DNA from 3 places in the Enterobacter huaxiensis genome. Region 3 is predicted to be linked to each of the others. Evidence: predicted binding sites of a transcription regulator. Region 3 holds the regulator's gene; each other region holds the start of a gene.
What was found. Region 3 encodes CRP, which controls carbon source genes, mostly activating them, when cyclic AMP is high. Its sites were predicted from a motif close to ATGTGANNNNNNTCACAT; they were not measured.

Region 1 (10,879 bases), 2.4 Mb from region 3:
TCCGGTCAATACCCTCATGCAGCGCGTCTGCCCGCACAGCTATCTCCACGGTCACGCCCTGGTGATGAAAAAAGGCCAGCGCCTGTCGCGCGATGCCCTTCGCGCCCAGCTGGATGGCGCGGGTTATCGCCACGTCGATCAGGTCATGGAGCACGGGGAGTACGCCACGCGCGGTGCACTGCTGGACCTCTACCCGATGGGCAGCGATCGCCCGTATCGCCTGGACTTCTTTGATGATGAGATCGACAGCCTGCGCGTGTTTGACGCCGACACCCAGCGCACGCTGGAAGAAGTGGACTCCATCAACTTACTGCCCGCGCATGAATTCCCAACGGACAAAACCGCCGTCGAACTGTTCCGCAGCCAGTGGCGCGACAGGTTCGACGTAAAGCGCGATGCCGAACATATTTATCAGCAGGTCAGCAAAGGCACGCTGCCTGCCGGGATCGAGTACTGGCAGCCGCTGTTCTTTAACGAGCCGCTGCCGGCGCTATTTAGCTATTTCCCGGCGAATACCCTGATTGTGAACACCGGCGATATCGACGCCAGCGCCGCACGCTTTGAAAGCGAGACCCGTGCCCGGTTCGAAAACCGGGGGGTGGATCCTATGCGTCCACTTCTGCCGCCGGAAACGCTGTGGCTGCGCACCGATGAGCTGAACGCGGAACTGAAACGCTGGCCGCGTGTGCAGCTCAAAACCGATTCACTGGCGGATAAAGCCGCCAATACCAACCTGGCCTTCCAGACGCTGCCGGATCTTTCCGTTCAGGCGCAGCAGAAATCCCCGCTGGATAATCTGCGCAAGTTCCTCGAGTCCTTTACCGGACCGGTGGTGTTCTCCGTTGAGAGTGAAGGCCGCCGCGAAGCGCTGGGTGAACTGCTGGGCCGCATCAAAGTAGCGCCCAAGCGCATCCAGCGCCTGAGCGAGGCCAGCGGTACCGGACGCTACCTGATGATCGGTGCCGCTGAGCACGGGTTTATTGATAAGCTCAACAACATCGCGCTGATCTGCGAAAGCGATCTGCTCGGCGAGCGCGTCGCGCGCCGACGTCAGGACAGCCGCCGGACCATCAACCCGGACACGCTGATCCGCAACCTGGCCGAGCTGCACCCGGGCCAGCCAATTGTTCACCTTGAACACGGGGTTGGTCGCTATCAGGGAATGACCACCCTTGAAGCAGGCGGTATTAAGGGCGAGTACCTGATGCTGACCTACGCCAACGACGCCAAACTCTATGTGCCGGTGTCGTCTTTGCATCTGATCAGCCGCTACGCGGGCGGCGCTGAGGATAATGCGCCGCTGCACAAGCTGGGCGGCGACGCCTGGGCGCGCGCGCGTCAGAAAGCGGCAGAGAAAGTGCGCGACGTGGCGGCAGAGCTTCTGGATATCTACGCCCAGCGCGCGGCCAAATCGGGCTACGCTTTCAAACACGACAAAGAGCAGTATCAGCTGTTCTGCGACAGTTTCCCGTTTGAAACCACCCCGGATCAGGCGCAGGCCATCAACGCGGTGCTGAGCGACATGTGTCAGCCGCTGGCGATGGACCGGCTGGTGTGCGGCGACGTGGGCTTCGGCAAAACGGAAGTGGCGATGCGCGCTGCCTTCCTGGCCGTGGAGAATAACAAGCAGGTGGCGGTTCTGGTGCCGACCACCCTTCTCGCCCAACAGCACTTCGACAACTTCCGCGACCGCTTTGCCAACTGGCCGGTGCGCATCGAGATGCTGTCGCGTTTTCGCAGCGCCAAAGAGCAGACGCAGATCCTGGAACAGGCAAGCGAAGGCAAGATCGATATTCTGATCGGCACCCACAAGCTGCTGCAAAGCGACGTGAAGTGGAGAGACCTTGGGCTGCTGATCGTCGACGAAGAGCACCGCTTCGGGGTTCGTCATAAAGAGCGAATCAAGGCCATGCGCGCCGACGTTGACATCCTGACCCTGACCGCAACGCCGATCCCGCGTACGCTGAATATGGCGATGAGCGGCATGCGCGATCTGTCGATAATCGCGACGCCGCCTGCACGCCGCCTGGCCGTGAAAACCTTCGTTCGCGAGTACGACAACCTGGTGGTGCGCGAAGCCATTCTGCGTGAAGTGCTGCGCGGCGGTCAGGTCTACTACCTCTATAACGATGTGGAAAACATCCAGAAAGCGGCGGACAGGCTGGCGGAGCTGGTGCCGGAAGCGCGTATTGCCATCGGTCACGGGCAGATGCGCGAGCGCGAGCTGGAGCGGGTGATGAACGATTTCCACCACCAGCGTTTCAACGTGCTGGTGTGTACCACCATCATTGAAACCGGGATCGACATTCCAACGGCGAACACCATCATCATCGAGCGTGCGGATCACTTCGGCCTGGCGCAGCTTCATCAGCTTCGCGGACGCGTCGGGCGTTCGCACCATCAGGCCTACGCCTGGCTGCTGACGCCGCACCCGAAAGCGATGACGACCGACGCGCAAAAGCGTCTGGAAGCCATCGCCTCGCTGGAGGATTTGGGCGCGGGCTTTGCGCTGGCGACGCACGATCTTGAGATCCGCGGTGCCGGTGAGCTACTGGGCGAAGACCAGAGCGGCTCAATGGAAACCATCGGTTTTTCTCTGTACATGGAGCTGCTGGAAAACGCCGTCGATGCCCTGAAGGCCGGGCGCGAGCCGTCCCTGGAAGATCTCACCAGCCAGCAAACCGAGGTCGAACTGCGCATGCCTTCCCTGCTGCCGGATGATTTCATTCCTGATGTGAATACCCGCCTGTCGTTCTACAAGCGTATCGCCAGTGCGAAAAAGGAAAATGAGCTGGAAGAGATCAAGGTCGAGCTGATCGACCGCTTTGGGCTGCTGCCGGATGCGGCGAGGAATCTGCTGGATATCGCCCGGCTGCGTCAGCAGGCGCAGAAGCTGGGCATCCGCAAGCTTGAAGGAAACGAAAAAGGCGGCACGATTGAGTTTGCAGAGAAAAACCACGTTGACCCGATGTGGCTGATTGGCCTGCTGCAAAAACAGCCGCAGCACTTCCGTCTGGATGGACCGACGCGCCTGAAATTCACCCAGGATCTGGCGGAACGCAAAACCCGCATGGACTGGGTACGCAACTTTATGCGCCAGCTGGAAGAGAACGCCATCGCGTAATCGGCCTGTCACCCCCGCGAGTGAAACGCTCCCGGGGGTGACAATTTACAAACTCTTTGCACTTCCCCCGATCTTCCCGACACGCCTGTTAGCCATAATTATCATGAATACTTATAAAACAATAACCTTATTATTTATATGGATTATGATGATGATGATCTCTTCGCGTTTTACCCGCTGGATAACCCTGTTTGCGCTGGCCGCAACGGTGGCTATAGCCCTCCCGGCGCGTGCCAATACCTGGCCGCTTCCGCCTGCCGGCAGCAACGTCGTCGGGCAAAACCGCTTTCACGTGGTTGAGAACAATGGGGGGTCGCTGGAAGCGATTGCTAAAAAATATAACGTTGGCTTTTTGGCGCTTCTGCAGGCCAACCCGGGCGTTGACCCATACGTGCCGCGCGCGGGTAGCGTGCTGACCATTCCGCTGCAGACCATTTTACCGGACGCGCCGCGCGAGGGGCTGGTGATCAACCTCGCTGAACTGCGCCTCTATTACTACCCGCCGGGTAAAAATGAAGTGACCGTCTACCCGATCGGCATTGGTCAGCTGGGGGGCGATACGCTCACGCCAACGATGGTAACCACCGTGTCGGATAAACGTGCTAACCCGACCTGGACTCCCACCGCCAACATTCGTGCCCGCTATAAAGCGCAGGGAATTGACCTGCCTGCCGTGGTTCCGGCAGGTCCGGACAATCCTATGGGTCACCATGCGATACGCCTCGCCGCTTACGGTGGGGTCTACCTTCTGCATGGAACGAATGCCGATTTTGGCATTGGCATGCGCGTCAGCTCCGGCTGTATCCGCCTGCGCGATGACGATATCAAAAAGCTCTACAACGTCATTACGCCGGGTACGAAAGTGAATATCATCAATACGCCGATCAAAGCCTCCGTAGAGCCGGGCGGCGTGCGTCTGGTAGAAATCCACCAGCCGTTATCGAAAAACATTGATGACGATCCGCAGACCCTGCCGATCAATCTTAATGCCGCCATGGTGAGTTTCAAAACAGATGCCGGCACGGATAGCACGGTTATGGAACGCGCCATGACAGCGCGCTCCGGCATGCCGACGGACGTTACCCGGCACCACAATGTTGGCCAACAGTCGATGTAAGACACAACGAAAAACGCCCTGCACGAGCAGGGCGTTTTTTATTGCAGTGGCATAAGCATAGCGGAGGGTGTCGTTACGCTTATTTGTAGATGACGGCTGTACCGTGCAGGGTGTTCGGACCGGTCACTGAAGTGATGCGGAATGATTTGGCACCCATAGCTTCAGCTTTTTGCGCCAGCTGATCTTCCAGTGAACCCAGGTTAGTCCCCGCGCTTGCAGAGATGGTCCCCACTTTATGCTGGTCAACCGGAGTGGACTGTACTTCAACAGCAGCGAAGCTTGCGAATGACATTGAGCTTAGTACGGCAGCAGCGATCAGGGTTTTTACGTTTTTCATGATTTTTACCTTTAGGCAGATGAATTTGGAGGTCGTAAGCTAATTACTTAACGATCGATAGGTAAATGATAGATGTGATCCACGTCACACGTCAACATGTTTTTATAATGACCGTTAAGTTAATTTTATTTTCTTTATAATTCATACCGATATGATTTATTTATTTTTAAGAAATGAGCGCTGGTTCCGAATGGGGTTTATTTTTATAATGGTCATTCAACAAACCAACAGAGGACCAACGGCAAATGACAACCGATGTTACGAGTTGTGCGAAGAAAAGCCGTGGCCGACCAAAAGTGTTCGACAGGGATGCGGCGCTCGATAAGGCCATGACACTCTTCTGGCAACATGGATATGAAGCGACCTCGCTTTCCGATCTGGTAGAAGCCACCGGCGCCAAGGCGCCGACGCTGTACGCGGAGTTCACGAATAAAGAGGGGCTGTTCAGGGCGGTGCTGGACAGATACATCACCCGCTTTGCGGCAAAGCATGAAGCCCAGCTGTTCTGTGAAGAGAAAAGCGTCGAACAGGCCTTGCAGGACTATTTCTGCGCCGTCGCGACCTGTTTCACCAGCAAAGACACGCCTGCAGGCTGTTTTATGATAAATACCTCCGCCACCCTTGCGGCATCGTCAAAAGAGATCGCCAACACGGTGAAATCGCGCCATGCGATGCAGGAAGAGACGTTGAGCACGTTCTTGACGCAGCGCCAGCAGCGCGGTGAAATTCCGGCGCACTGTCGTCCGCAGGAGCTGTCACAATATCTGAGCTGTATTTTGCAGGGCATGTCGATCAGCGCCCGTGAAGGGGCAAGTCTGGACAAACTGCAGAGCATTACCCAGACCACTTTGCGTCTGTGGCCTGAACTACTGAAACTCTGATTCACAGGGCGGTTCGCCGCCCTCTCTCCTCTTTTTCCTTCTCTGATTTGCCCCCAACCCCCTTATTTTTCTCAGGTTGATAATAGTTTTCATTATCGGCAGTATTCGCATTTGCATTTTTTGTTTCTTGCACAATGACCTGCCAATAAAAAGGGCGAATGCTCAATAAGGAATGATGATGAAGAAGAGCCTCTGGGTGCTCAACCCGGTGTTGCTGGCTATAGCAATGCCGCTTTACGCTGAACAAACGAACGAAGATAACCTGGTTGTCAGCGCCAACCGTAGCCACCGTACCGTGGCGGAAATGGCGCAGACCACGTGGATTATCGAAGGCCAGGAGATTGAACAACAGGTCCAGGGAGGCAAAGAGTTCAAGGATATTCTCGGGCAGCTGATCCCGGGGATGGATGTTAGCAGCCAGGGGCGAACCAACTACGGCATGAATATGCGCGGTCGGGCCATCGTGGTGCTGGTGGACGGCGTGCGCCTGAACTCCTCGCGCACCGACAGCCGCCAGCTTGACTCTATCGACCCTTTCAACGTCGACCATATTGAAGTCATTTCAGGTTCAACCGCACTCTACGGCGGTGGCAGCACGGGTGGCCTGATCAACATCGTAACCAAAAAGGGTCAGCCGGAGGCGCAGGTCGATCTGGAGCTTGGCAGCAAGACGGGTTTTAACAACAGTAACGATCGCGACGAGCGCGTAGCAGCAGCGGTCAGCGGCGGTAATGACCACGCCTCGGGACGCCTTTCCGTGGCGTATCAGCGTTTCGGCGGCTGGTACGACGGCAACGGTGACGCCCTCACCTTTGATAATACCCAGACCGGCTTACAGCACTCGGATCGTCTCGACGTGATGGGAACGGGTACGATCGAAATTGATGAGACGCGCCAGCTGCAGGTGGTCACCCAGTATTATAAAAGCCAGGGCGATGACGACTACGGCCTCTATCTTGACAAGAACATGAGTGCGGTGCTCGGGGACGGGACGGCACGTACCCGCAGCGGGTTCAGCTCCGACCGCATTCCAGGTACCGAGCGCCACCTGATCAGCCTGCAGTACTCCGATTCAGACTTCTGGGGACAGGAGCTGGTCGGGCAAATTTACTATCGCGATGAATCCCTGCGCTTCTACCCTTTCCCGGCCGTCGATCAGAAGACAAAAACCATTACCAGCTTCTCCGCGTCAGAGCAAAACACCGACCAGTACGGTGCAAAGCTGACGCTGAACAGCACGCCGCTGGACGGCTGGCAGGTAACGTGGGGGCTTGATGCCGATCGCGAGACCTTCGATTCCAATCAGATGTTCTTCGACCTGGCCAACTCGGTACCGTCTGGCGGGATGAACAACGCGTCCAAATACAATACCGGTCGATACCCTGGGTACAACATCACTAACGTTGCCCCCTTCCTGCAAAACAGCTACGACATCAATGACATTTTCACCCTGAGCGGCGGCGTTCGCTATCAGTGGACTGAGAACCGCGTCGACGATTTTATCGCCTATTCACAACAGCAGGCGATTGCCACCGGTAAAGCCACTTCGGCTGACGCCATTCCCGGCGGGAAGACCGATTATGACAATGTCCTGTTCAACGCCGGGATCCTTGCGCATATCACCGAACAGCAGCAGGTCTGGTTTAACTTCTCTCAGGGCGTTGAGCTGCCGGACCCGGGCAAATACTATGGCAACGGTTCGTACGCAAAAGCCGATGCACAGGGTCATCTGGCCCTGCTGAAAAGCGTGAACCCGAATGATGCGAAACTTGAAGGCATCAAGGTAGATTCTTATGAGCTGGGCTGGCGCTACACCGGCAATAATCTGCGCACGCAGCTTGCCGCCTACTACTCTCTTTCAGACAAATCAGTCGATATTAACCGCAGCGACATGACCATCGACGTGAATTCGCTTAAGCGCCGTATCTATGGCGTGGAGGGCGCGGTGGATTACTTCATCCCTGACAGCGCCTGGAGCGTAGGGGGGAACGTCAACGTGGTGAAATCGGAAATCAAGTCCAACGGCTCGTGGGAGAAATGGGATGTCACTCAGGCGTCACCGTCAAAAGCGACAGCCTATGTCGGCTGGGCGCCAGAGCCCTGGTCACTGCGTATTCAGACGCAGCAAACCTTCGACCTGAGCGATGCCGCCGGGAATAAAATTGATGGCTACAACACCGTCGATTTCCTCAGCAGCTACCAGCTTCCTTTGGGAAGAGTGTCTTTCAGTATCGAAAATCTGCTGGATAAACAGTACACCACCGTTTGGGGCCAGCGCGCGCCGCTGCTGTATAGCCCGACCTACGGCAACGCCGCGCTGTATGGATACAAGGGACGCGGGCGTACCTTTGGTCTGAACTACGCCCTTACCTTCTAAACGAAAAAAAGCTCCTCAGCCTGAGCGCGTGAGGAGCTAAATGCAGAGTACAGCTATTTTACGCTTTGTTGTTCAGTACCAGCTGGCCGTTCCCATCCAGCGGAATTTGCGTACCCGGGTCTTTATCCATGCGGATTTTGCCCTGCTGGTCGCCAATTTTGTAGGTCACGTCGTAGCCCAGCATTTTCTCCGACTTGTCATAGACGGTTTTACAGCGCTGCTGGGTCGTGGTGTAAGTGTCGTTATCCTGCATCGCGCCCTGCACCTGGTTACCGGCATAACCGCCACCCAGCGCGCCGACGACCGTCGCAACGTCTTTACCGCGACCACCGCCGAACTGATGGCCAATCACGCCACCGGCGACGGCCCCCAGAACGGAACCGGCAATGCGGTTTTCATCCTGTACCGGACGACGATGGGTTACCGCTACGTTGCGGCACTCCTGACGAGGGGTCTTAACGCTCTCTTTAATCGGGGTAGCGGACACTACCTGCGCGTACTGCGGGCCGCGATCAAGCACATTGAGACTGGCAACTGCAGCCACACCTAACGCAGCAGCGACGCCAATCCCTATACCCGCCAACATAGATTTATTCACGGGACTTCCTCCTTTGTTGCTATTGGTAACAATTTTGCGATGAAGAAGGGCGTTCGCCAATAAGATAAAGGATCAAAACGGAGTGGGATTTTCGCTTTAAGAGAACTCTTAAGCACTCAACTGGAGATGTGCAGCACGATGTGCTAAAAATCCCTCCGGATGGCCGGAGGGAGAGAGGATTAGTGCAGCTTAAGGCGCGGACGGATAACGCGGTTAATTCTGCCCACCAGCATCATCAGGCCGGTTTTGAAATAGCCGTGCAGCGCGATCTGGTGCATACGGTACAGGGAGATGTAGACAAAGCGTGCGATCCGCCCTTCTACCATCATTGAGCCACGCATCAGGTTACCCATCAGGCTGCCGACGGTAGAGAAGTTCGAGAGCGACACCAGCGACCCATGGTCTTTATAGACGTAGGATTTCATGGGTTTGCCTTTGGTCTGCGCCAGAATGTTGTGTAGGACCAGGCTTGCCATCTGGTGCGCAGCCTGAGCACGCGGAGGAACGAAGCCCCCTTCAGGACGCGCACAGGATGCACAGTCACCAATCGCGTAGATGTCCGGATCGCGCGTGGTTTGCAGCGTAGGCTCCGTGACCAGCTGATTAATACGGTTCGTTTCCAGCCCGCCGATATCCTTCATGAAATCAGGCGCTTTAATACCTGCCGCCCAGACCATCAGATCCGCTTCGATGTACTCGCCATCTTTGGTATGCAGGCCACCGGCATCCGCGCTGGTCACCATCGTCTGGGTCAGAACGCGTACGCCCAGCTTGGTCAGCTCGCTGTGGGCGGCACCGGAGATACGCGGCGGCAGCGCAGGCAGTATACGTTCGCCCGCTTCCACCAGCGTCACGTTTAACGCGTCGTTGGTCAGCCCTTTATAGCCGTAGCTGTGCAGCTGTTTCACCGCATTGTGCAGTTCAGCAGAGAGCTCAACGCCCGTCGCGCCACCGCCAACAATCGCGATGTTGACCTTGCCGTTAGCACCCATGTTGTTGGTGTACTTCAGGAACAGGTTTAGCATTTCCTGGTGGAAACGACGCGCCTGATGCGGGTTATCGAGGAAGATGCAGTGATCTTTTACGCCAGGCGTGTTGAAGTCGTTGGAGGTACTGCCCAGCGCCATCACCAGCGTGTCATACGGTAATTTGCGCTCGGGCACCAGCAGCTCGCCCTTATCGTCACGCAGCTCTGCCAGCGTAATGGTTTTACTCTCGCGGTTGATGTCCACCACGGAGCCCAGCTGGAACTGGAAATGGTGATTGCGCGCATGCGCCAGATAGCTCAGCGCATCAACGCCTTCATCCAGAGAGCCGGTTGCCACTTCGTGCAGCAACGGTTTCCACAGGTGGCTGTGGTTACGATCCACCAGCGTAATTTTGGCTTTCTTACCGCGACCCAGCTTCTTGCCCAGCTGTGTTGCCAGCTCCAGCCCGCCAGCTCCACCGCCTACAATCACTATCTTTTTCAATGGCGTAGTCAACGTGACCCCCTCAAATTATTAACCAATTGTTAATTAAAAGTTATAAAAATAACCCTTAATTAACAACAGGTTACAGCACTGAAACCATTCAGGTGAATTGAGAATAACACGTCAGGCGCATTGGTCATACCAAAATTGATATGCATCAAGTTTTGATGGCTTAAAAGTAGACAATTCTGGACAAAAAGAAAGCCCGGCTCGCTTGCGCGGCCGAGCTTTTGTGTTTTCAGAACGACTCTTAGCCCAGAGTTTTAAAGGCCTTAATACGCTGCAGATGAGGAGAGATGTTCTTGAACTTGTGGGTTTGCTCTTCGTCCCAGACGATCTCATAGTAGTGATGCAACAGCTCCGCGGCGCGGGTGCTGCTGAGGGCTTCGTCATTGCGCGAGAGGATAACCAGACAGCGATCGCGGTTCTTTTCACGGAAGTTACTGACGCATTTAGTCGCGATATCAGCATACTCTTCCGGGCGATCGATCTTGCCTTCCATGTTCTCGTCGGGGAACAGGTTGGGGTTGAAGATCACCTGGCGCATGTCGCACAGGAACCCGATGCGCTCGGCCCAATACCCGCCTAACCCCACGCCGCAAATCAGCGGCCGATCGTCGACGTTGAGCTGCAACATCTTGTCAACTTCTTTGAGTAAATGCTGCATGTCATGCTTAGGATGGCGCGTGCTGTAGCTGATCAGCCGTACATCCGGGTCGATAAACTGCAGCTGCAGCACCTTCTCATGATTACCAGGACTGTTTGAGTCAAAACCGTGTAAATAGATGATCATTGTCTTCTCACCACGCTACGCCTTCCGGGAGGGTTTACAGGCTGGCTTTATGCGCCAGCCAGCGCTCGTTCAGAGCTTCAAGCTGGGCGCTAATCGTTTTCCAGCGCGCAGAGTCCATCAGCTCCTGACGGCTAAATGAACCTTTATGATACAATTGTGTAACACGCTCTGCATTGATCG
Region 2 (10,879 bases), 2.1 Mb from region 3:
ACTGAGTCGGGATAGCGTTACGGTAGGTAGTGAGTTTCTGAATTTTCTTCATGAAACGTTCTACCAGGTCAACCGCCATGTCATCAACGCGAGAGTCGTTGTTACCAAACTGCGGATATTCACCTTCGATTTCGAAGTCTACAGCCAGGCCGTCTTCGTCACGAATAGGTTTAACTTTCGCATATTTGATGGCAGACAGGGAGTCAGCAGCAACGGACAGACCTGCGATACCACATGCCATGGTGCGAACCACGTCACGGTCGTGCAGCGCCATCAGAGAAGCTTCGTAGCTGTACTTGTCATGCATGTAGTGGATAACGTTCAGTGCAGTCACGTACTGTTTAGCCAGCCAGTCCATGAAGTGATCCATGCGGTCCATGACTTCGTCGAAGTTCAGAACGTCGCCTTTGATCGGCTCAGATTTAGGACCAACCTGCATTTTCAGTTTTTCATCAACGCCGCCGTTGATTGCGTACAGCATGGTTTTCGCCAGGTTTGCACGCGCACCGAAGAACTGCATTTGTTTACCAACGATCATTGGGCTTACGCAGCATGCGATAGCGTAGTCGTCGTTGTTGAAGTCCGGACGCATCAGGTCATCGTTCTCATACTGCAGAGAAGAGGTATCGATGGACACTTTAGCGGCGAATTTCTTGAAGTTCAGAGGCAGTTTTTCTGACCACAGAACGGTGATGTTCGGCTCCGGAGAAGGACCCATGGTGTACAGGGTGTTCAGGAAGCGGAAGCTGTTTTTGGTTACCAGAGTACGGCCATCAACGCCCATACCACCGATAGATTCAGTTGCCCAGATTGGGTCACCAGAGAACAGTTCATCATACTCAGGCGTACGCAGGAAGCGAACCATACGCAGCTTCATGACCAGGTGGTCAATCATTTCCTGAGCGTCTTGCTCGGTGATTTTGCCTGCTTTGATGTCACGTTCAATGTACGCATCCAGGAAGGTGGATACGCGACCGAAGGACATTGCTGCACCATTCTGAGACTTAACAGCGGCCAGGTAGCCGAAGTAGGTCCACTGGATAGCTTCCTGAGCGTTGGTCGCAGGACCAGAGATATCGCAGCCATATTTAGCAGCCATCTCTTTGATCTGACCCAGCGCACGGTGCTGTTCAGCAATCTCTTCACGCAGACGGATGGTAGCTTCCAGGTTTACGCCGTTTTCCAGGTCAGACTGCAGGGAAACGAACTGTGCGTATTTGTCTTTCAGCAGGTAGTCGATACCGTACAGTGCAACACGACGGTAGTCACCGATGATACGGCCACGGCCATACGCATCTGGCAGACCGGTGAGAACGCCAGACTTACGGCAGTTCAGAATGTCTTTGGTGTAAACATCGAATACGCCCTGGTTGTGGGTTTTGCGGTATTCGGTGAAGATTTTTTTCAGCATTGGGTCCAGCTCGCGGTTATACGCTTTGCAGGAGCCTTCTACCATTTTGATGCCACCGAACGGGATGATTGCACGTTTCAGTGGTGCTTCAGTCTGCAGACCAACGATTTTCTCAAGGGCTTTGTTGATGTAGCCAGCATCATGAGAAGTGATAGTGGACGCAACGGAGGTGTCAAAATCAACTGGCGCGTGAGTGCGGTTTTCCAGTTTAACGCCTTCCATTACGTTGTCCCACAGCTTGGTGGTCGCGTCAGTTGCGCCAGCCAGGAAGGATTCGTCACCTTCATACGGGGTATAGTTTTTCTGAATGAAGTCACGTACGTTTACTTCATTCTGCCAGTCACCTTTCGTAAAACCTTCCCAGGCTGTGGCTAACTTTTCATTAAGCTCGGACATGTAACACCTACCTTCTTAAGTGGATTTTTTATTTACTGCCTGAGACGACCATTAATGATGGTTGTCGCCACGCAGGTAAATGACCCAGTATGTCAACCCAACTAACAGACCCCCACCGATAATGTTCCCGATAGTGACGGGGATCAGGTTATCAGTAATGAAATTCATGATAGTCAGGTGAGAGAAACTTTCCGGGGTTGAACCAACCGCAGTCCAGAACTCCGGGCTCGCAAAGTTGCGGATAACAATCCCCATCGGGATCATAAACATATTCGCGATACTGTGCTCGAAGCCGCTGGCCACAAACATCGCAACCGGCAGAACCATAATCATGGCTTTGTCCATCAGGCTACGACCAGAGTAGCTCATCCAGACCGCCAGGCAGACCATCAGGTTCGCGAGGATGCCAAGAGCAACGGCTTCGATAAATGTATGGTGCATTTTGTGGTCAGCGGTTTGCAGGACGTTAAGCCCCCATCCGCCGTTGGCGGTCATATACTCGCCAGAGAGCCACATTAACAAAACAAAGAGCAGACAGCCAATCAGGTTACCAACATAGACGTTAAGCCAGTTGCGTGCCAGTTGGCCCCAGGTAATTCTCCCGCTGGCTTTCGCCACAACAATCAACACTGTTGACGTGAAGAGGTCGGCGCCGCAAATGACGCAAAGAATCAGACCCAGTGAGAAGCAAACGCCGCCAATCAGTTTCGCGATGCCGAAAGGCATCCCGGCAGTGCCTGTCGTGGCAGTGATGTAGAAGACGAAAGCGATGGAGATGAACACCCCAGCCGTGATGGCCAGAAAGAACGTCGTCATCGGGTGTTTCGTTGCTTTGTAGACACCTGCTTCTTCGGCAACTTTAGCCATCGCAGCGGGGAGTAATAGATCAAAAGGGTTGTCAGCTTTCACACTAACTCTCTCTTTATTAAGTCGGCGACGAGATACTAACAAAGCATTATAGAAGAGAAATTGATGTAGATCATATCTCGCCTGGCTTATAGGCCCGCAACATGTATGGTTTTACAGCGATTGCGGAGTAAGTATTTGATTATCCGTATAAAAATAAATTTTAAAAGTTATTAAAAGAGTTGAATTATTTCTTAGGGCCTCCTTTAAAACAGTTAATTAAAATGGAGTATTTACCATAATAAGTAACACTAAAGCGCAGGTAAGTATTTTTATATTTACCCGTATTTAACTTAATTATTACAATCGAGCGTTATTGCCGAAAAAAATAAAAAAAGGGGCAATAAAATTGCCCCGTAATATAGCTCAGGTGATTGAATACGCCTACAGCTGATAATGTTATATGCGGTTATTTTGACCAGTAAGCCGCTTTGGCCTTCTGCAATTTTTCATACGCATTCAGCAGCGACTGATGTGCCGGGAAGGCCTTCAGATCGCTATCAACAGCCTGCAGGCCATAGAACGGCTCTTCACCGCTCAGTGCCGCGCTGGCTGCTTCTACGGCGTCGGCGCCATACATGCGTACAAACGCATTCAGGTACTGAAGCGGTTCGCGTTCGTCTTCCTGCGCGAGCAGCAGCAGGGTTTGCAGGCAGCGGTAATAGTTGGTGCGCTCGGCGGAGAAGACGGACTGGTTGAACTCCATGGTCCACTCCGTCCAGGCCAGAGCCTGATCGAGATCGCCACCCGCGAGGGCCAGCATCGCTTTCAGCTCACCAATACGCAGGGTGTACCAGCCGTTGTCTTTACCTGTCGCCAGGCCAAGCAGTTCACGTACGCGGGTGAAATCATCGTGGCCTTCTTCGTCCAGCTGGGCGATCAGGTTAAGATAATCTTCTTTCTCCCACTCGCTGCCCGGCAGAGCCAGCAGGGTTTCACGCAGATGTGCACCCATGCTGTTGTTCGCCAGCCACAGATCTTCTGCCGGATAGATGTCGGACATGCCAGGAACGATAATGCGGCATGCGTAGACGCTCAGGTGCTCATAGTCAGCAATATAGACTTCGCGATCTTCCGCTTTGAAGATAGCCATCAGCGTGGCGAACTCTTCTTCAGTGGTGCCTGAGAAGCTCCAGTCCACGAACGGATAGTCCGCATCCTGCTTGAACATATCCCAGGAGATGGAACCGCTGGAATCGATGAAATGTGTTTCGAGGTTGGTGTGTTCAGCCACTTCTTCGTCATCAAACGTTGGTGGGGTAAACACGTCCAGATCTTTCAGGCTACGGCCTTGCAGCAGCTCGGTGACGGTACGCTCCAGCGCCACGCCGAAGTCAGGATGCGCGCCAAAGGAGGCGAAGCAGGTTCCGTTAGCCGGGTTGAAGAGCACCACGCAAATAACCGGATACTTACCGCCCAGAGAGCCGTCATAAGCGAAGATAGGGAAACCTTCTGCTTCCAGTTTAGCAATGGATTCCACTACGCCCGGGTAGCGCGCCAGCACGTCGGCCGGAATTTCAGGCAGGCTGATAGACTCGGCAATGATGCGGTTTTTAATGTGGCGTTCGAATACTTCAGACAGACCCTGCACGCGCGCTTCGTTGCGGGTGTTGCCAGCAGACATACCGTTTGACACATACAGGTTACCGACGATGTTCATCGGAATATAAACGGTCTGCTCATCGGACTGACGGGTAAACGGCAGGGCGCAGATCCCGCGGTCTTCGTTGCCAGACTGCAGGTCGATCAGCATGCTGGCGGTCAGTTCATTTTCCGGATCGTAGAACGCACGCAGGCGCGGATCCAGAATGCCTTCCGGCAGTTCGTCGTCTTCGGTCAGCGGGAACCATTTCTCATTCGGATAGTGAACGAATGGGCCATTAGCAATGGTTTCACCCAGCCAGAAGTCGGCGAAGAAATAGTTGGTCGACAGACGTTCAAAGTACTCACCCAGCGCAGAGGCCAGTGCCGCTTTTTTGGTTGCGCCTTTACCGTTGGTAAAGCAAAGCGCACAGTCTTTATCGCGAATATGCACGGACCAGACGTGAGGCACCGGGTTCAGCCAGGAGGCTTCTTCGATATTAAAGCCCAGGTCGGTCAGTTTCTGCTGGAAGCGAGCGATGGAATCTTCCAGAGCGGCGTCTTTGCCGGGGATAAACGTTTGTGTCATGGCGTTCACTTTTATCGTACGTAAAGCGCGCAATGATACGGGTTTTGCGTGACGGGTGCTATCTTCGGCGAAAATAAATGGCTGGGCTATGCTTAGTGGCAGTAACTGACTGTTAAGGCATAGAAAAATGAAAGCATTTGATCTCCAACGGATGGCGTTTGATAAAGTCCCCCCTGAATTTTTAGGCGAAGTGGCGTTGCGTAGCCTGTATACCTTCGTTTTGGTCTTCCTTTTCCTCAAAATTACCGGGCGCCGTGGCGTTCGGCAGATGTCGCTTTTCGAAGTGTTGATCATCCTGACGCTGGGGTCGGCGGCGGGGGACGTTGCGTTTTACGATGATGTGCCGATGGTGCCGGTGTTTATCGTTTTTGTCTCACTGGCATTGCTGTACCGGCTGGTGATGTGGCTAATGTCGAAAAGCGAAAAACTGGAAGATCTTCTTGAAGGGAAGCCGGTGGTGATCGTGGAGGACGGACAGCTTGCCTGGCAGAATGTAAAAAGTGCCAACATGACCGAGTTTGAGTTCTTTATGGAGCTGCGCCTGAGCAGCGTGGAACAGCTGGGGCAGGTGCGGCTGGCGATTATGGAAACCAATGGGCAAATCAGCGTCTATTACTACGCTGACGACGATGTTAAGCCAGGACTGTGTATCCTGCCGGATATGTTGATTGAGCGGTTTCGGGTCGTACCGGAAACCGGGGAGTATGCCTGTATAAAATGCAGCCATGTCGTGGGGATGCATGCGGGCGATCATCAATTATGCCCTCGCTGTAAGAATCCAGAATGGACGAAGGTAAGCCGGGCCAAACGTATTACCTGACAGCCATTTTGTCGGTTTTGAGACAGCGAGATGGCAGATTGTTTTGTGTGACGACGGACACATTTTGCCGGCCATAAGTTTTAGACATTGCGGCGCGTGTCACTGAATGATAAAACCGATATCCACAGTTATAACTTATGGCTTTTAGCGTGGTGAGGGGAAATGGCTCAAGTCTTTAATTTCAGTTCAGGTCCGGCAATGTTACCGGCAGATGTACTCAAACAGGCTCAGCAGGAGCTGTGTGACTGGAACGGTCTGGGTACGTCGGTGATGGAAATCAGCCACCGTGGTAAAGAATTTATTCAGGTGGCGGAAGAGGCAGAAAAGGATTTTCGCGATCTGCTGAACATTCCCTCGAACTACAAAGTATTGTTCTGCCACGGCGGGGGGCGCGGTCAGTTCGCCGGTATCCCGTTGAACCTGCTCGGTGATAAAACCACCGCTGACTACGTTGATGCGGGCTACTGGGCTGCCAGCGCGGTTAAAGAAGCACATAAATATTGCTCACCAAACGTTATCGACGCCAAAGTGACCGTTGACGGTCTGCGTGCCGTGAAGCCGATGAGCGAGTGGCAGCTTTCTGATAACGCCGCGTATCTCCACTACTGCCCGAACGAAACTATCGACGGTATCGCCATTCACGAAGAGCCAGGTTTTGGCGAGAACGTCGTTGTGACGGCGGATCTCTCGTCTACCATTCTGTCCACGCCGCTGGACGTCAGCCGTTACGGCGTAATCTACGCCGGTGCGCAGAAAAATATCGGCCCGGCTGGCCTGACTATCGTCATTGTGCGCGAAGATCTGTTGGGTAAAGCCCATAAGTCTTGCCCGTCAATCCTTGATTACACGGTACTTAACGATAACGACTCTATGTTTAACACCCCGCCGACGTTTGCCTGGTATCTTTCCGGCCTGGTGTTCAAGTGGCTGAAACAAAACGGCGGTGTGGCGCAGATGGACAAGGTCAATCAGCAAAAAGCGGACCTGCTGTACGGCGTAATTGATAAGAGTGATTTCTACCGCAACGACGTAGCGAAAGCTAACCGTTCGCGCATGAACGTGCCGTTCCAGCTGGCAGACAGCAGCCTGGATAAAGTCTTCCTGGAAGCGTCGTTCGCCGCTGGCCTGCACGCGCTGAAAGGCCACCGCGTGGTGGGGGGCATGCGTGCTTCCATCTATAACGCCATGCCGCTTGAAGGCGTTAAGATGTTGACCGATTTCATGATCGACTTCGAACGTCGCCACGGTTAATCGCGCTGTTTTTCACCCCCGCAGCCGCTGCTGCGGGGTTTTTATTATGTTGAGTTGAGAGTTTAGTTTTCATGGAATCCCTGACGTTACAACCTATCGCGCGGGTAGATGGCACCATTAATCTGCCTGGTTCAAAAAGTGTCTCGAACCGCGCTCTGCTGCTGGCAGCTCTGGCAAACGGCACCACCGTCCTCACAAACCTGCTGGACAGCGATGACGTTCGCCATATGCTCAATGCGCTGAAAGCGTTGGGAGTTCACTACACGCTGTCTGCTGACCGTACCCGTTGTGAAGTGATCGGCAACGGCGGTGCATTACAGTGCGCAGAAGCGCTTGAGCTGTTCCTGGGCAACGCGGGTACCGCGATGCGTCCGCTGGCGGCGGCCCTGTGCCTGGGAAGCAATAACATCGTGCTGACCGGCGAACCGCGTATGAAAGAGCGCCCGATTGGTCATCTGGTGGACGCCCTTCGTCAGGGCGGCGCGCAGATTGACTATCTGGAGCAGGAAAACTATCCGCCGCTGCGTCTGCGCGGCGGCTTTACCGGCGGCAGCGTTGAGGTTGACGGCAGCGTCTCCAGTCAGTTCCTGACCGCACTGCTGATGACCGCACCGCTGGCACCGCAGGATACGGTTATCAGCATCAAGGGCGATCTGGTTTCCAAACCGTACATTGATATCACGCTGCACCTGATGAAAACCTTCGGCGTTGAGGTGGAAAACCAGTCTTATCAGCGCTTCGTGGTGCGCGGGGCGCAGCAGTACCAGTCTCCGGGCAGCTACCTGGTTGAAGGTGATGCGTCATCCGCATCCTACTTTCTGGCCGCAGGGGCGATTAAAGGCGGCACGGTAAAAGTGACCGGTATTGGCCGTAACAGCGTGCAGGGCGACATCCGTTTTGCGGACGTGCTGGAAAAAATGGGCGCGGTTGTGACCTGGGGCGATGACTTCATCTCCTGTACGCACGGTGAGCTGAATGCCATTGATATGGACATGAACCATATCCCGGATGCGGCGATGACCATCGCCACGGCGGCGCTGTTTGCTAAAGGCACCACCACGCTGCGTAATATCTACAACTGGCGCGTGAAAGAGACGGACCGTCTGTTCGCAATGGCGACCGAGCTGCGCAAAGTGGGTGCAGAGGTAGAAGAGGGCGAAGATTATATTCGCGTGACTCCGCCGGCAAAACTGCAGTTTGCGGAAATCGGAACCTACAACGATCACCGTATGGCAATGTGCTTCTCGCTGGTGGCGCTGTCGGATACGCCTGTAACCATTCTTGACCCGAAATGTACGGCGAAAACCTTCCCGGACTACTTCGAGCAGCTGGCGCGCATTAGCACGCCGGCCTGATAACATCATGCCGCATCATCGGGTGCGGCATTTCCTTACGCTTCCTGACGATCATTCCCGCCCATTTCTTCTACACTCTGCTTCAATCATTTCGTAATTTGCACGCAAAGGTAACAGTTGCGTACGTTGATGCGTATAATGCGCGGCGTTCATGTTAACGGTATGCCTTAATTAAGGAGAAAAAGATGACGGCAGTTGCCCCGGTAATCACCATTGATGGGCCTAGTGGCGCAGGGAAAGGTACCCTGTGTAAAGCGATGGCAGAAGCATTGCAATGGCATCTTTTAGACTCGGGAGCAATCTATCGCGTTCTGGCTCTGGCTGCGCTGCACCACCATGTGGATGTGGCGTCTGAAGAGGCGCTGGTACCGCTGGCTGCGCATCTGGATGTGCGTTTCGTCTCCACTGACGGCAACCTTGAAGTGATCCTGGAAGGGGAAGACGTGAGCGGCGAGATCCGCACGCAGGACGTGGCTAACGCAGCCTCTCAGGTAGCGGCATTCCCGCGCGTTCGTGAAGCGTTGTTACGCCGCCAGCGTGGGTTCCGGGAAGCACCTGGCCTGATCGCTGACGGCCGTGATATGGGCACGGTGGTATTCCCTGATGCACCTGTGAAAATTTTCCTTGACGCCTCTTCGGAAGAACGTGCTCAACGCCGCATGCTTCAGTTGCAGGAAAAGGGGTTTAGTGTTAACTTTGATCGCCTTTTATCCGAGATAAAAGAGCGCGATGACCGCGATCGTAACCGCGCCGTCGCACCACTTGTTCCTGCAGAAGATGCATTAGTTCTGGATTCGACCAGTTTAACTATTGAGCAAGTGATTGAAAAAGCGCTACAATATGCGCGCCAGAAACTGGCACTCGCGTAATCGCGACCGATTTAGTAGTACCCCCGCTGCAATGGATTGACGGCGGGTATGTGAAACAACCCCATCCGGCACGGAGCCAGGTGGACGTTATATTAACCTGAAGATTAAACATGACTGAATCTTTTGCTCAACTATTTGAAGAATCCTTAAAAACAATCGAAACCCGTCCGGGTTCCATCGTTCGTGGTGTTGTTGTTGCTATCGACAAAGACGTAGTACTGGTTGACGCCGGTCTGAAATCTGAGTCCGCCATTCCGGCAGAGCAGTTCAAAAACGCCCAGGGCGAGCTGGAAATCCAGGTTGGTGACGAAGTTGACGTTGCTCTGGATGCAGTGGAAGACGGCTTCGGTGAAACCCTGCTGTCCCGTGAGAAAGCTAAGCGTCACGAAGCTTGGATCACGCTGGAAAAAGCTTACGAAGAAGCTGAAACTGTAGTCGGTGTTATCAACGGCAAAGTTAAAGGCGGCTTCACTGTTGAGCTGAATGGTATTCGTGCGTTCCTGCCAGGTTCACTGGTAGACGTTCGTCCAGTCCGTGACACCCTGCACCTTGAAGGCAAAGAGCTTGAGTTCAAAGTAATCAAGCTGGACCAGAAGCGTAACAACGTTGTTGTATCCCGTCGTGCCGTTATCGAATCCGAAAACAGCGCAGAACGCGATCAGCTGCTGGAAAACCTGCAGGAAGGCATGGAAGTCAAAGGTATCGTTAAGAACCTCACTGACTACGGCGCATTCGTTGACCTGGGCGGCGTTGATGGCCTGCTGCACATCACCGACATGGCGTGGAAACGCGTTAAGCACCCAAGCGAAATCGTGAACGTTGGCGACGAAATCACTGTTAAAGTGCTGAAGTTCGACCGCGAACGTACTCGTGTATCCCTCGGCCTGAAACAGCTGGGCGAAGATCCATGGGTAGCTATCGCTAAGCGTTACCCAGAAGGTACTAAACTGACTGGTCGCGTTACCAACCTGACTGACTACGGCTGCTTCGTTGAAATCGAAGAAGGCGTTGAAGGCCTGGTGCACGTTTCCGAAATGGACTGGACCAACAAAAACATCCACCCATCCAAAGTTGTTAACGTTGGTGATGTAGTGGAAGTGATGGTTCTGGATATCGACGAAGAACGTCGTCGTATCTCCCTGGGCCTGAAGCAGTGCAAAAACAACCCATGGCAGCAGTTCGCGGAAACCCACAACAAGGGCGACCGTGTTGAAGGTAAAATCAAGTCTATCACTGACTTCGGTATCTTCATCGGCCTGGACGGCGGCATCGATGGCCTGGTTCACCTGTCTGACATCTCCTGGAACGTTGCAGGCGAAGAAGCAGTACGTGAATACAAAAAAGGCGACGAAATCGCTGCAGTTGTTCTGCAGGTTGACGCAGAGCGTGAGCGTATCTCCCTGGGCGTTAAACAGCTCGCAGAAGATCCGTTCAACAACTGGGTTGCACTGAACAAGAAAGGCGCAATCGTAAACGGTAAAGTGACTGCAGTTGACGCTAAAGGCGCAACCGTAGAACTGGCTGACGGCGTTGAAGGTTACCTGCGCGCTTCCGAAGCTTCACGTGACCGCGTTGAAGATGCAACTCTGGTTCTGAGCGTTGGCGACGACGTTGAAGCTAAGTTCACCGGTGTTGACCGTAAGAACCGTGCAATCAGCCTGTCTGTTCGTGCTAAAGACGAAGCTGATGAGAAAGATGCAA
Region 3 (10,879 bases):
TTATCCTCTCCGCAAAAGTATTGCCGTAATCGTCTTCCACACGGGCGGTTCACGTCCGTGTTCTTTAGCCCTCCCTGCGAAAGCGCGTTTTGCCGCTTATACTTGTGGCAAACGGACATCATCAGGGAGGCGTTAAGTGAAAAAACTCACCGACAAGCAAAAATCCCGTCTCTGGGAACAACAGCGTAACGTCAATTTTCAGGCCAGCTGTCTCCTTGAAAAAGGTAAGGGTCCCGCAGAACCTCAAATTGAGTCGCTGGAACTGGGGCCTTCTGCACCTGGGTTACCCCATCTGTGCCTCATTCACCGCCACTTATACCGCAGAGAGATGAAGCAGGCTGGCGAACTCCGCACCGCCGATATTTCTAAGGGCGACATTCCTTTTTGTCATTTCGAGTATATCGAGAAGATGGGTAACGACCTGATGGAAGCCCTGGAATACGACAAATATCTGGTCGGCCTTAGCAAAGCAGAATTTACAGACCGGATAAGCCATTACTATTGTGAAATCAATATGCTGCATCCTTTTATGAGCGGTAACGGCATTTCCCAGCGGATCTTCTTTGAACAGCTGGCGATCCACGCCGGTTACGTGCTGGACTGGCGTGATATCGATCCCGCGCAGTGGGTAGCGGCCAACCAGAGCGGTGCGATGGGTGAGCTAACCGCGCTGAACGCTATCTTTGCCAAAGTAGTGAGCGAAGCGCGGGAATCTGAGTAGAATAGGGCGGCATTTTTTCGGGAGCCGCCATGATTCTGCTGATTGATAACTACGATTCCTTCACCTGGAACCTTTACCAGTATTTCTGCGAGCTGGGCGCTGAGGTGGTCGTTCGCCGCAACGATGAGATAACCCTGGCAGATATCGAGACGCTGGCTCCGCAGAAAATTGTGATCTCACCGGGCCCCTGCACGCCGTCGGAGTCCGGTATCTCGCTTGATGCGATCCGCCAGTATGCAGGCACGCTGCCGATTCTGGGGGTCTGCCTCGGCCATCAGGCTATTGCTCAGGTCTTTGGCGCCACCATCGTGCGTGCCGCGAAAGTCATGCACGGCAAAACGTCACCGGTTATGCACGCCGGTACGGGCGTCTTCACAGGGTTAAATAATCCGTTAACCGTGACCCGCTACCATTCTCTGGTGATCGACCCGCCAACCCTGCCCGCGTGCTTTGAGGTGACCGCCTGGAGCGAGACGCAGGAGATCATGGGGATTCGCCATCAAGAGTGGGACCTGGAGGGCGTCCAGTTCCACCCGGAAAGTATTCTCAGCGAGCAGGGACATCAGCTGCTGGCGAATTTCCTCAATCGCTGAATATCTATTGCCATGCTGTGATTTTTTATGCATATTTTGTGATTATATTTTCACAACCAATGTGACAAAAAATGGATGGTCATGACATGGCAACTGAACAACCAGCAATTACCCGCGCGACATTCGATGAAGTCATTCTGCCGATTTATGCACCGGCTGAGTTTATTCCTGTAAAAGGGAAGGGCAGCCGCGTCTGGGATCAGGAAGGCAAAGAGTACGTAGATTTCGCGGGCGGCATTGCGGTGACGGCGCTGGGTCATTGCCATCCTGCGCTGGTGGAGGCCCTTAAAACCCAGGGCGAAACCCTGTGGCACACCAGCAACGTGTTCACCAACGAGCCGGCGCTGCGTCTGGGACGTAAGATCATCGATGCCACCTTCGCCGAGCGCGTGCTGTTTATGAACTCCGGCACCGAAGCCAACGAAACCGCCTTCAAGCTGGCCCGCTTCTACGCAACAACGCGCCACAGCCCGTACAAAACCAAAATCATCGCCTTCCATAACGCTTTCCACGGACGCTCGTTCTTTACCGTTTCCGTTGGCGGCCAGCCGAAATACTCCGACGGCTTTGGGCCTAAGCCTGCTGATATCATCCACGTGCCGTTTAACGATCTGCACGCGGTGAAAGCGGTGATGGATGACCACACCTGCGCGGTCGTCGTTGAGCCGATTCAGGGCGAAGGCGGCGTAACGGCGGCGACGCCGGAATTCCTGAAAGGGCTGCGCGAACTGTGTGACGAGCATCAGGCGCTGCTGGTGTTTGATGAAGTGCAGTGCGGCATGGGGCGCACCGGCGATCTGTTCGCCTATATGCACTACGGCGTGACGCCGGACATTTTGACCAGCGCGAAAGCCCTCGGCGGCGGCTTCCCGGTCAGCGCGGTGCTGACCACCCAGGAGATCGCCTCCGCGTTCCACGTGGGTTCTCACGGCTCCACCTACGGCGGTAACCCGCTGGCGAGCGCCGTGGCGGGCGCCGCGTTCGATATCATTAACACCCCGGAGGTGCTGAACGGCGTTAGCGCGAAGCGTGAGCTGTTCGAGAAGCATCTACAGCAGATTAACGATGAATATGATGTTTTCAGCGAGATCCGCGGCATGGGGCTGCTGATTGGCGCGGAGCTGAAGCCGCAGTACAAAGGCCGCGCGCGCGATTTCCTGCACGCTGCCGCGCACGAAGGGGTCATGGTACTTAACGCCGGACCGGACGTGATGCGCTTTGCGCCGTCGCTGGTGGTGGAAGAGAAAGATATTGAAGACGGGTTAAGCCGTTTTGCCGCGGCGGTCGAGAAGATCGTAAAAAGCTAATACTCGGTTCGCTTTAACACGCGCGTTAACCAAATGCCGTGATGCGGGCGCTGACGCCACGCCACCGACGAAATGGTGTGCATGGTGTTCAGATGCCCCAGAACGCGCTGCAGGTGCTGCTCCAGCGTGCTCATCGGCCCGTGGGTGAGCGTTTCCGGCGCTTCCAGAATATTCGAATCCCCGGACTCACCCGGTGCGTCATACTCCAGACGCTGCTGACACCTCTGCAGGGCAATTTCACACGACTGCAAATAGCGCTGCGCCAGGTCCGGCGTCAGCATGGTGTGCTCGCGCGCCAGCGTGGTCATGGCGTTAATATGCTCGACGATAAACTGGCTGTGGGTGACCCACAGCTTCATGTCCGCCAGATAGTGCGAGTTAAAGCCCGGCTCCTGCATCGCCTGGTTGAGCGAGTTGAACAGGGCGTTGTGCGCCTGGTTGACCTTCATGCGCTGGTAGGCCAGCGGGGAAGGCTTCGGATCGTCGCTCAGGATGAGACGAATAGCCTGCTGATCCGCTTCCAGCGCGTCGTGGGCGTTTTGCCTCAGTAATCCACTTTGCCACTGCGGCCACAGCCAGACCATGCCGCCGAAGGCAATCAGGCAGCCAATCAGGGTATCGACCAGGCGGGCAATAATGAATTGATCGCCGTTGAGCGTGAGCAGCTGCAGGGTGTACACCGCCGTGACCGTAAAGCCCACCGTCGCCCAGCCGTAGTTTTTGCGGATAATCAAATAGCTCATCATCGTGATCGCCAGCATCCCCACCAGCGTATAGCCTTCCGGCACGTGGAAGTGCAGCGTGGCGCCGGCAATAATCAGTCCGGCTAAGGTTCCGCCAGCCCGGTGGAAAATGCGCACCCGCGTGGCGCCGTAGCCGTTTTGCGTCACGAGCAGCACGGTCATTAAGATCCAGTAGGGCTTCGGCAGGTGCAGCGCCATGCCCATCAGGCTGGCGACGCTCAGCATCACGCTTATCCGCGCGGCGTTACGCAGCGCGGCAGATTTCAGTGACAGATAGCTTTTAAGCGCGGGCAGCAGCGGCAGGCGTTTTTGCTTATCGGCCATCAGGTCACGCGGGTAAAGCGGCCGCTGGGTACGCAGCACGCGCGCGATGCGGCTAAAGTGCCAGGCGGCAAACTGGCCGACCGGGTTTTCCGGGTGCTGACGGGCGATTTTCTCCAGCGCGCCGAGCTGTTTTTCCATGTTGAAGCGCGTGGGGTAGCGGTGATAGAGAATATCATCAGCCAGCACGCGCAGACGCGCCGATACCGTCTGGGCATTCCAGCGGATCACCGCTTCGGCGTGGCTGCGCTCGACCAGCTTTTGCACCTCCTCCGGATGATGCAGGCTTACGGAGATGTGCTCCTGCAGGTCCAGCCCCACCTGGAAGGTGCGCAGCAGCCGCTTATAGCCATGGTTTTTATTGGCGGCAAGCATGTGTAGCTGCTGATAGCACTGGCTGATTAAATCGACCACCTTTTGCTGACGGGCGAGCAGAGGCGGCAACGATTTCTCCGGGTCGGTGTGCTGGGTGAGCAGGGTATACTTTGCTTCGCAGTAGTCGGCAAGCTGCACGTAGAGCAGGCTAAGGGATTCACGCAGCGGCTGCTCCCGCCATAGCCAGAACCAGAACCAGTTAAACAGCCCGTACCACAGCGTGCCGAGGGCGTAGATGAGCAGCGGTTCCCACACCGGCATGTTGCCGGCGAGGCTAAGGGTGAAGATGGCGGCGATCAGCGAGGCGGGCAGCAGGCGAGCGTGAAGCGAACTGATCTCCGCCGTCACGCCCAGCGTCATCGCCAGCACGGTCAGGATCAGCGGCAGCGGAATATCGCGGGCGAGCAGGAGCTGTACGGCGAGGCTACAGCCGGCGAACAGGCAGCCACCGATAATCAGGCGTTTAAAAAAGCGTTTATGCGGCGTGTCCAGACCGGCGATGTTGCAGCAGGCGGGAACGAGGGAAAACAGCAGGCCTTGCTGAAGATGTCCGAGGATCAGGCCGACGGCCACGGGAAGGCACAACACCAACGTTTGTCGCAGTGCGTAGTTAACTTCCGGGTGATAGATCAGCCTGCGCCACATGGGGAATAGAGACAAAAACGGCGTGACACCTTGCGATGGCACGCCGTTTAACCGAATTAACGGGTTCCGTAGACCACGATGGTTTTACCGTGGGCGGAGATCAGGTTCTGGTCTTCCAGCATTTTCAGGATACGGCCCACGGTTTCGCGGGAGCAGCCGACGATCTGACCAATTTCCTGACGCGTAATTTTAATTTGCATGCCGTCCGGGTGGGTCATCGCGTCTGGCTGTTTTGCCAGGTTCAACAGGGTCTGTGCAATACGGCCGGTAACGTCCAGGAATGCGAGGTTACCCACTTTCTCGGATGTCACCTGCAGACGGCGCGCCATCTGCGAAGAAAGACGCATCAGGATGTCAGGGTTTACCTGAATCAGCTGACGGAATTTCTTGTAAGAAATTTCAGCCACTTCACATGCTGTCTTTGCACGAACCCAGGCGCTACGTTCCTGGCCCTCTTCAAACAGGCCCAGTTCACCGATGAAATCGCCCTGGTTCAGATAAGAAAGGATCATCTCTTTCCCTTCTTCATCTTTGATCAGCACTGCCACCGAGCCTTTAACGATGTAATACAACGTTTCCGCTTTTTCACCCTGGTGAATCAGCGTGCTCTTTGATGGGTACTTATGAATGTGGCAATGAGACAAGAACCATTCGAGAGTAGGGTCTGTTTGCGGTTTGCCAAGCACCATGCGCTGTTATCCTCTGTTATAAGCTGTCACCAGAGCCATAAGATGCATCCGGACTCTGGGGTTGCAATCGAATTCTTACCCATACCCTGGGAAGTCGGCTGTCGTAACGTTTCGCAGCCAGTAAAGTTTGATGTCCTCTGCATACATGTGTAACGTCAATGTATTACTGTAGCATCCAGAGTGTTTTAGCATAGCTTTTGCCGCGTGTCTCCTGGTGTCTCGCTTCAGCATGATGCAGGTCGCCTTCCGTTGCGAGAATTGTAACGCACGCGTAATCTGTCACCAAAAATGCAACGTTGGAGTTAATGAATATGCAAGCGCGTGTGAAATGGGTAGAAGGTTTAACGTTCCTGGGCGAGTCAGCTTCCGGACACCAGATTTTGATGGACGGTAACTCCGGCGACAAAGCGCCAAGCCCGATGGAAATGGTGCTGATGGCGGCGGGTGGCTGCAGCGCAATCGACGTGGTGTCGATTCTGCAAAAAGGCCGTCACGACGTAACCGATTGCGAAGTGAAGCTGACGTCAGAACGTCGCGAAGAGGCGCCACGCCTGTTCACGCACATTAATCTGCACTTTATCGTCACCGGCAAAGAGCTGAAGGACGCGGCGGTTTCGCGCGCGGTTGATCTGTCTGCGGAGAAATACTGCTCCGTGGCGCTCATGCTGGAGAAAGCGGTAAACATCACCCATTCGTATGAGGTGATCGAGGCCTAATCTTTTGGCGCGTGGCGCTTCGCTGACCCGCCCTGCAAAAGCATGACCGTAGGCCCGGTAAGCGCAGCGCCACCGGGCAAAACAACTCACGCGATCTGCTTCCCTTCCATCAGCCGCTGCACCAGCGGCGTCATGATCAGCTCCATCGCCAGCCCCATTTTTCCCCCCGGCACCACCAGCGTATTCATGTGCGAAATGAACGAGCCCTGCAGCATCGCCAGCAGCCAGGGGTAATCAATGCCTTCGAGGTTGCGGAAGTGGATTACCACAAAGCTCTCATCCAGAGACGGGATGGTTTTCGCCGCAAACGGATTAGAGGTGTCCACCGTCGGCACGCGCTGGAAGTTGATATGGGTACGGGAAAACTGCGGCGTCAGGAAGTTAATGTAATCCTCCATTGAGCGAACCACCGAGTCCATCACCGCCTCGCGCGAGTGGCCGCGCTCGCTAATATCTCGCGTCAGCTTCTGGATCCACTCCAGGTTCACGATCGGCACGACGCCGACCAGCAGATCCACGTGGCGCGCCACGTCGTGATGGGGCGTCACCACGCCGCCGTGCAGCCCTTCATAAAACAGCACGTCGGTCGGTTCCGGCAGCGGCTGCCACGGGGTAAACGTTCCCGGCACCTGGTTCCAGGGAACCGCTTCGTCGTAGGTGTGCAGATACTTGCGGGACTGCCCGGTACCGCTCTGCCCGTATTCGCGGAAGGTTTGCTCTAACAGCCCGAAATCATTGGCATCGGGCCCAAAATAGCTGATGTGTTTGCCCAGGTCGCGCGCCTTGCGGATGGCCATGTCCATTTCAGGGCGCGTGTAGCGGTGAAAGCTGTCGCCCTCCACCTCTGCCGCCCGGAGATTCAGCTGTGCGAAGATCTTGCGAAAAGCGAGGCTGGTGGTGGTAGTACCCGCACCGCTTGAGCCCGTTACGGCAATAACCGGATGTCTGGCAGACATAGCAACTCCCTGACTGGAAAGGTTTACAGATCAGCCGTGAAACGCGTTGCGGGGCATGATATTGACCGTCTCATGCAGTTCGGACCACACCAGCACCACGTCGCCGCTTTTCAGCTGGCGCTTAACATCGCTGACCTTTTGTTCAAGCGAACGCTCTTGTTCACCATAATCGGTGCCTTCACGTAATACAAAGCTTTCAATCAGATTATCGAGCGTTTCGGGAGACAGATCCTGCCAGGGGATAATCATTTTTTACCGTCCAGAAATGAGGTGAGCCAGTCGGGAATGCGCGTTTCCAGCCACATTTTGGGCCGGCGCAGCGTACCGCCAACAAAGCCAACGTGCCCGCCGTACTCGGTGAGCTGGTACTGCACGTTGGCCGGTAAATGGTCCGGTGCCGGAATAGAGTGATGATCCATAAACGGATCATCTTTTGCGTGGATGATCAGCGTCGGCGCGGTGATTTGATTCAACAGCGGCATGGCGCTGCACTGGCGGTAGTAGTCAATCGCATCGGCAAAACCGTGGATCTTCGAGGTAATCAAATCGTCAAACTCGCGCAAACGCTTCACGCGCTTGAGCTGCTGCAGGCTGACGGGGAGCGTATCCGGGTAGGCCTTAAGCTTGCGCGCGGCGTTGGCTTTCAGCAGGTTAAGCAGGTAGCGCTGATACACCCGTGAGAAGCCTTTTTCCATATGGTAGCTGCACTGTTCGAGCATAAAGGGGGCGGAGACGATAACCGCTGCATCCAGCGGCGCGGCGTTGCCCTCTTTTGCCAGCAGACAGGCCAGCATATTTCCGCCCAGGGAATAGCCCACCGCCGCCGTTGGCACCGTGCCAAAATTCTCTCTGAGCCAGTGTAAGAACCAGGTGCCGTCTTCGGTTTCACCGGAATGGTAAATGCGCTTCTGGCGATTCGGCTCACCGCTGCAGCCGCGAAAATGCATCACCACGCCAAGCCAGCCGCGGGCCTTCGCCGCCTGGATTAAACCGTGCGCGTAGGGGCTATGCAGACTGCCTTCCAGGCCATGGAACACCACCAGACGCGGCTTGTGCCGGGCCTGCTCGGGGTCCTCGCTCCAGGCGAGATCCAAAAAGTCGCCGTCCGGCAAATCCAGGCGCTGCCAGTGTGGGGTGAACTGCACCTTGCGGCGGATCAGGCGCGGCAGCATGGTTTGCAGGTGGGGGTTAGCCACGCCGCGCATGGGCACGAATTCGGCGCTGTCTTCGGCTGCAATGTCGAAGTCTGATGGAATGATTTGGGTCATAAGGGCGATGCTGATTCTTGTCAGAAATTTACTATACCTTCCGAATTGTACCCCGTTTAGCCTGGATTTCCGAAACATGAACTGATCCGGATCACAAATCTTTACCTTGATTATTACTCTCAGGCTAATGATTCCGCTCTACGCTTAATTGATGCCTTTCTCGCCAGAGCGCAAACTTTACTCAACGTTAGGCAAATCAGAATGATGTGCTGAATCAGGAGGTTAATAATGTTATCTGGGCAAACACCCACCCGGCAATGGAACACCCGACGCAGTGAAAAAGCGCGTCGTCTGGCGTCCGTACCGGTGCAGGGCAAGGTACTGCCAACCGGCGATCTTGTCGCCATGCTGGAAAAACTGATCGCACCGGGCGACAAAGTCGTTCTGGAAGGCAACAACCAGAAGCAGGCGGATTTCCTTTCCCGCTCGCTTGCAGAGGTGAACCCGCAAATCGTTCACGACCTGCATATGATTATGCCGAGCGTCGGCCGCAGCGAGCATCTGGACATCTTTGAAAAAGGCATCGCCCGCAAGCTGGACTTCTCTTTCTCCGGCACGCAGAGCCTGCGAATCTCTCAGCTGCTGGAAGATGGCCAGCTCGAAATCGGTGCGATCCACACCTACATCGAACTTTACTCCCGCCTCTACGTCGACCTCTCGCCAAACGTGGCGCTGATCGCCGGTTTTAAAGCGGACCGCAAAGGCAACCTCTACACCGGGGCGAGTACCGAAGATACCCCGGCGCTGGTGGAAGCCGCCGCGTTCCACGACGGCATCGTCATCGCACAGGTGAACGAGCTGGTGGACGACGAGTGCGACCTGCCGCGCGTCGATATTCCGGGCTCCTGGATCGACTACGTGGTGGTGGCCGACAAGCCGTTCTTTATCGAACCGCTGTTCACCCGCGACCCGCGCCTGATCAAGCAGGAACATATCCTGATGGCGATGATGGCCATCAAAGGCATCTACGCGGAGCACCAGGTGCAGTCCCTGAACCACGGCATCGGCTTTAACACCGCGGCGATCGAGCTGCTGTTGCCCACCTACGGTGAACAGCTCGGCCTGAAGGGAAAAATTTGTAAGCACTGGACGCTGAACCCGCATCCAACGCTGATCCCCGCCATCGAAAGCGGCTGGGTGGAAAGCGTGCACTGCTTCGGCGGCGAGCTGGGGATGGAAGAGTATATCCGCGCCCGTCCGGACGTGTTCTTCACCGGTGCCGACGGCTCCATGCGTTCCAACCGCGCCTTCTGCCAGCTGGCAGGTCAGTACGCGGTGGATATGTTCATCGGCTCCACGCTGCAGGTTGACGGCTACGCCAACTCCTCCACCGTGACCCGCGGTCGTCTTTCCGGCTTCGGCGGTGCGCCAAACATGGGCCATGACCCGCACGGTCGCCGTCATGCTACCCCGGCCTGGCTCAACATGATCACCGAGCCTGACCCAATGCAGCGCGGTAAAAAACTCGTGGTGCAGATGGTGGAAACCTTCCAGGCGGGCGTGAAGCCAACCTTCGTGGAAAAACTCGACGCCGTCGAGGTGGCCAAAGCCTCGGGGATGCCGCTGGCGCCGGTCATGATTTACGGCGATGACGTTACCCACGTGCTGACGGAAGAGGGGATTGCTTACCTCTATCGCGCCAAAGATCTGGAAGAGCGTCGTGCCATGGTTGCCGCCGTCGCGGGTATCACCGATATCGGCCTTGGCGTTGACGCCAAACGCGTGGCGGAACTGCGCCAGAGCGGAAAAGTGTTGTACCCGGAAGATATGGGTATCCGCCGCACCGACGCTACGCGTTCTCTGCTGGCAGCGGGCAGCGTGTCTGACCTCGTTGAGTGGTCCGGCGGTCTGTATAACCCACCTGCGAAATTCCGGAGCTGGTAATGAAACTTCTGCCCCAGATTCAGGTTGAAGGCGGTGCCGAATGGCTGGCGCGAACCGCCACGCAGTGTCTGATTGACGAAGCACGATTAAGCCCGAAACCCGGTCTGGTGGACAGCCGGGGGAACGGCGCGCACCACGATTTATCGCTTGCGCTGATGGAGCGCTCCGCGCGCAGCCTGACCCCTACGTTTCAGGCGCTGGCGCAGCAGAGCTGGCAGCGGCCGGCAGACATTGCGCTCCGGCAAACCGTCGGGCGTCTTGGCCGCGAAGGCGAGCAGGAGATGATGGCGGCCACCGAGGGCGTTAACACCCACCGCGGCGCAATTTGGGCGCTGGGGCTGCTGGTAAGCGCAGTCGCGATGCTGGGCGGGGAGGCAAATGCTCAGGCCGTCGCGAATACGGCGGCGCAGCTGGCAAAACTGCCGGACGATGCGGCGCCGAAAGTATTCAGCAAAGGCCTGCGCGCCACGCACCGCTACCGCGTGCCGGGTGCCAGAGAAGAAGCTCAGCAGGCGTTTCCGCACGTTATGCAGCGCGCGCTGCCTCAGCTTCGCCTCAGCCGTCTCAAAGGCAGCAGCGAAACGCAGGCCAGGCTCGACGCGCTGATGGCGATCATGACCTCCCTCACCGACACCTGCGTGCTGTCGCGCGCCGGCATGGA

Region 1: a site for CRP is predicted at 4,651-4,668, ahead of bhsA (multiple stress resistance protein BhsA). Genes of this name have one in related genera too.
Region 2: a site for CRP is predicted at 2,775-2,792, ahead of focA (formate transporter FocA). Genes of this name have one in related genera too.

Annotation. Positions count from the first base shown of each region.
Region 1 is NZ_CP043342.1:2,916,099-2,926,977, forward strand. Features, by position in the region: gene mfd (transcription-repair coupling factor) at 1-3,124, shown strand, start outside; gene ldtC (L,D-transpeptidase LdtC) at 3,276-4,241, shown strand; gene bhsA (multiple stress resistance protein BhsA) at 4,321-4,578, opposite strand; gene comR (TetR family copper-responsive transcriptional repressor ComR) at 4,824-5,459, shown strand; gene D5067_RS13990 (TonB-dependent siderophore receptor) at 5,638-7,836, shown strand; gene D5067_RS13995 (glycine zipper 2TM domain-containing protein) at 7,895-8,434, opposite strand; gene D5067_RS14000 (NAD(P)/FAD-dependent oxidoreductase) at 8,614-9,918, opposite strand; gene ycfP (alpha/beta hydrolase YcfP) at 10,157-10,699, opposite strand; gene nagZ (beta-N-acetylhexosaminidase) at 10,734-10,879, opposite strand, start outside.
Region 2 is NZ_CP043342.1:3,144,217-3,155,095, reverse strand. Features, by position in the region: gene pflB (formate C-acetyltransferase) at 1-1,807, opposite strand, end outside; gene focA (formate transporter FocA) at 1,859-2,716, opposite strand; gene ycaO (30S ribosomal protein S12 methylthiotransferase accessory factor YcaO) at 3,123-4,883, opposite strand; gene D5067_RS15105 (DUF421 domain-containing protein) at 5,011-5,703, shown strand; gene serC (3-phosphoserine/phosphohydroxythreonine transaminase) at 5,866-6,954, shown strand; gene aroA (3-phosphoshikimate 1-carboxyvinyltransferase) at 7,026-8,309, shown strand; gene cmk ((d)CMP kinase) at 8,495-9,178, shown strand; gene rpsA (30S ribosomal protein S1) at 9,289-10,879, shown strand, end outside.
Region 3 is NZ_CP043342.1:390,995-401,873, forward strand. Features, by position in the region: gene ppiA (peptidylprolyl isomerase A) at 1-29, shown strand, start outside; gene D5067_RS01810 (putative adenosine monophosphate-protein transferase Fic) at 137-721, shown strand; gene pabA (aminodeoxychorismate synthase component 2) at 751-1,314, shown strand; gene argD (bifunctional acetylornithine/succinyldiaminopimelate transaminase) at 1,401-2,621, shown strand; gene D5067_RS01825 (YccS/YhfK family putative transporter) at 2,618-4,705, opposite strand; gene crp (cAMP-activated global transcriptional regulator CRP) at 4,762-5,394, opposite strand; gene D5067_RS01835 (OsmC family protein) at 5,706-6,110, shown strand; gene D5067_RS01840 (phosphoribulokinase) at 6,197-7,066, opposite strand; gene D5067_RS01845 (YheU family protein) at 7,097-7,315, opposite strand; gene D5067_RS01850 (hydrolase) at 7,312-8,334, opposite strand; gene mdcA (malonate decarboxylase subunit alpha) at 8,563-10,218, shown strand; gene D5067_RS01860 (triphosphoribosyl-dephospho-CoA synthase) at 10,218-10,879, shown strand, end outside.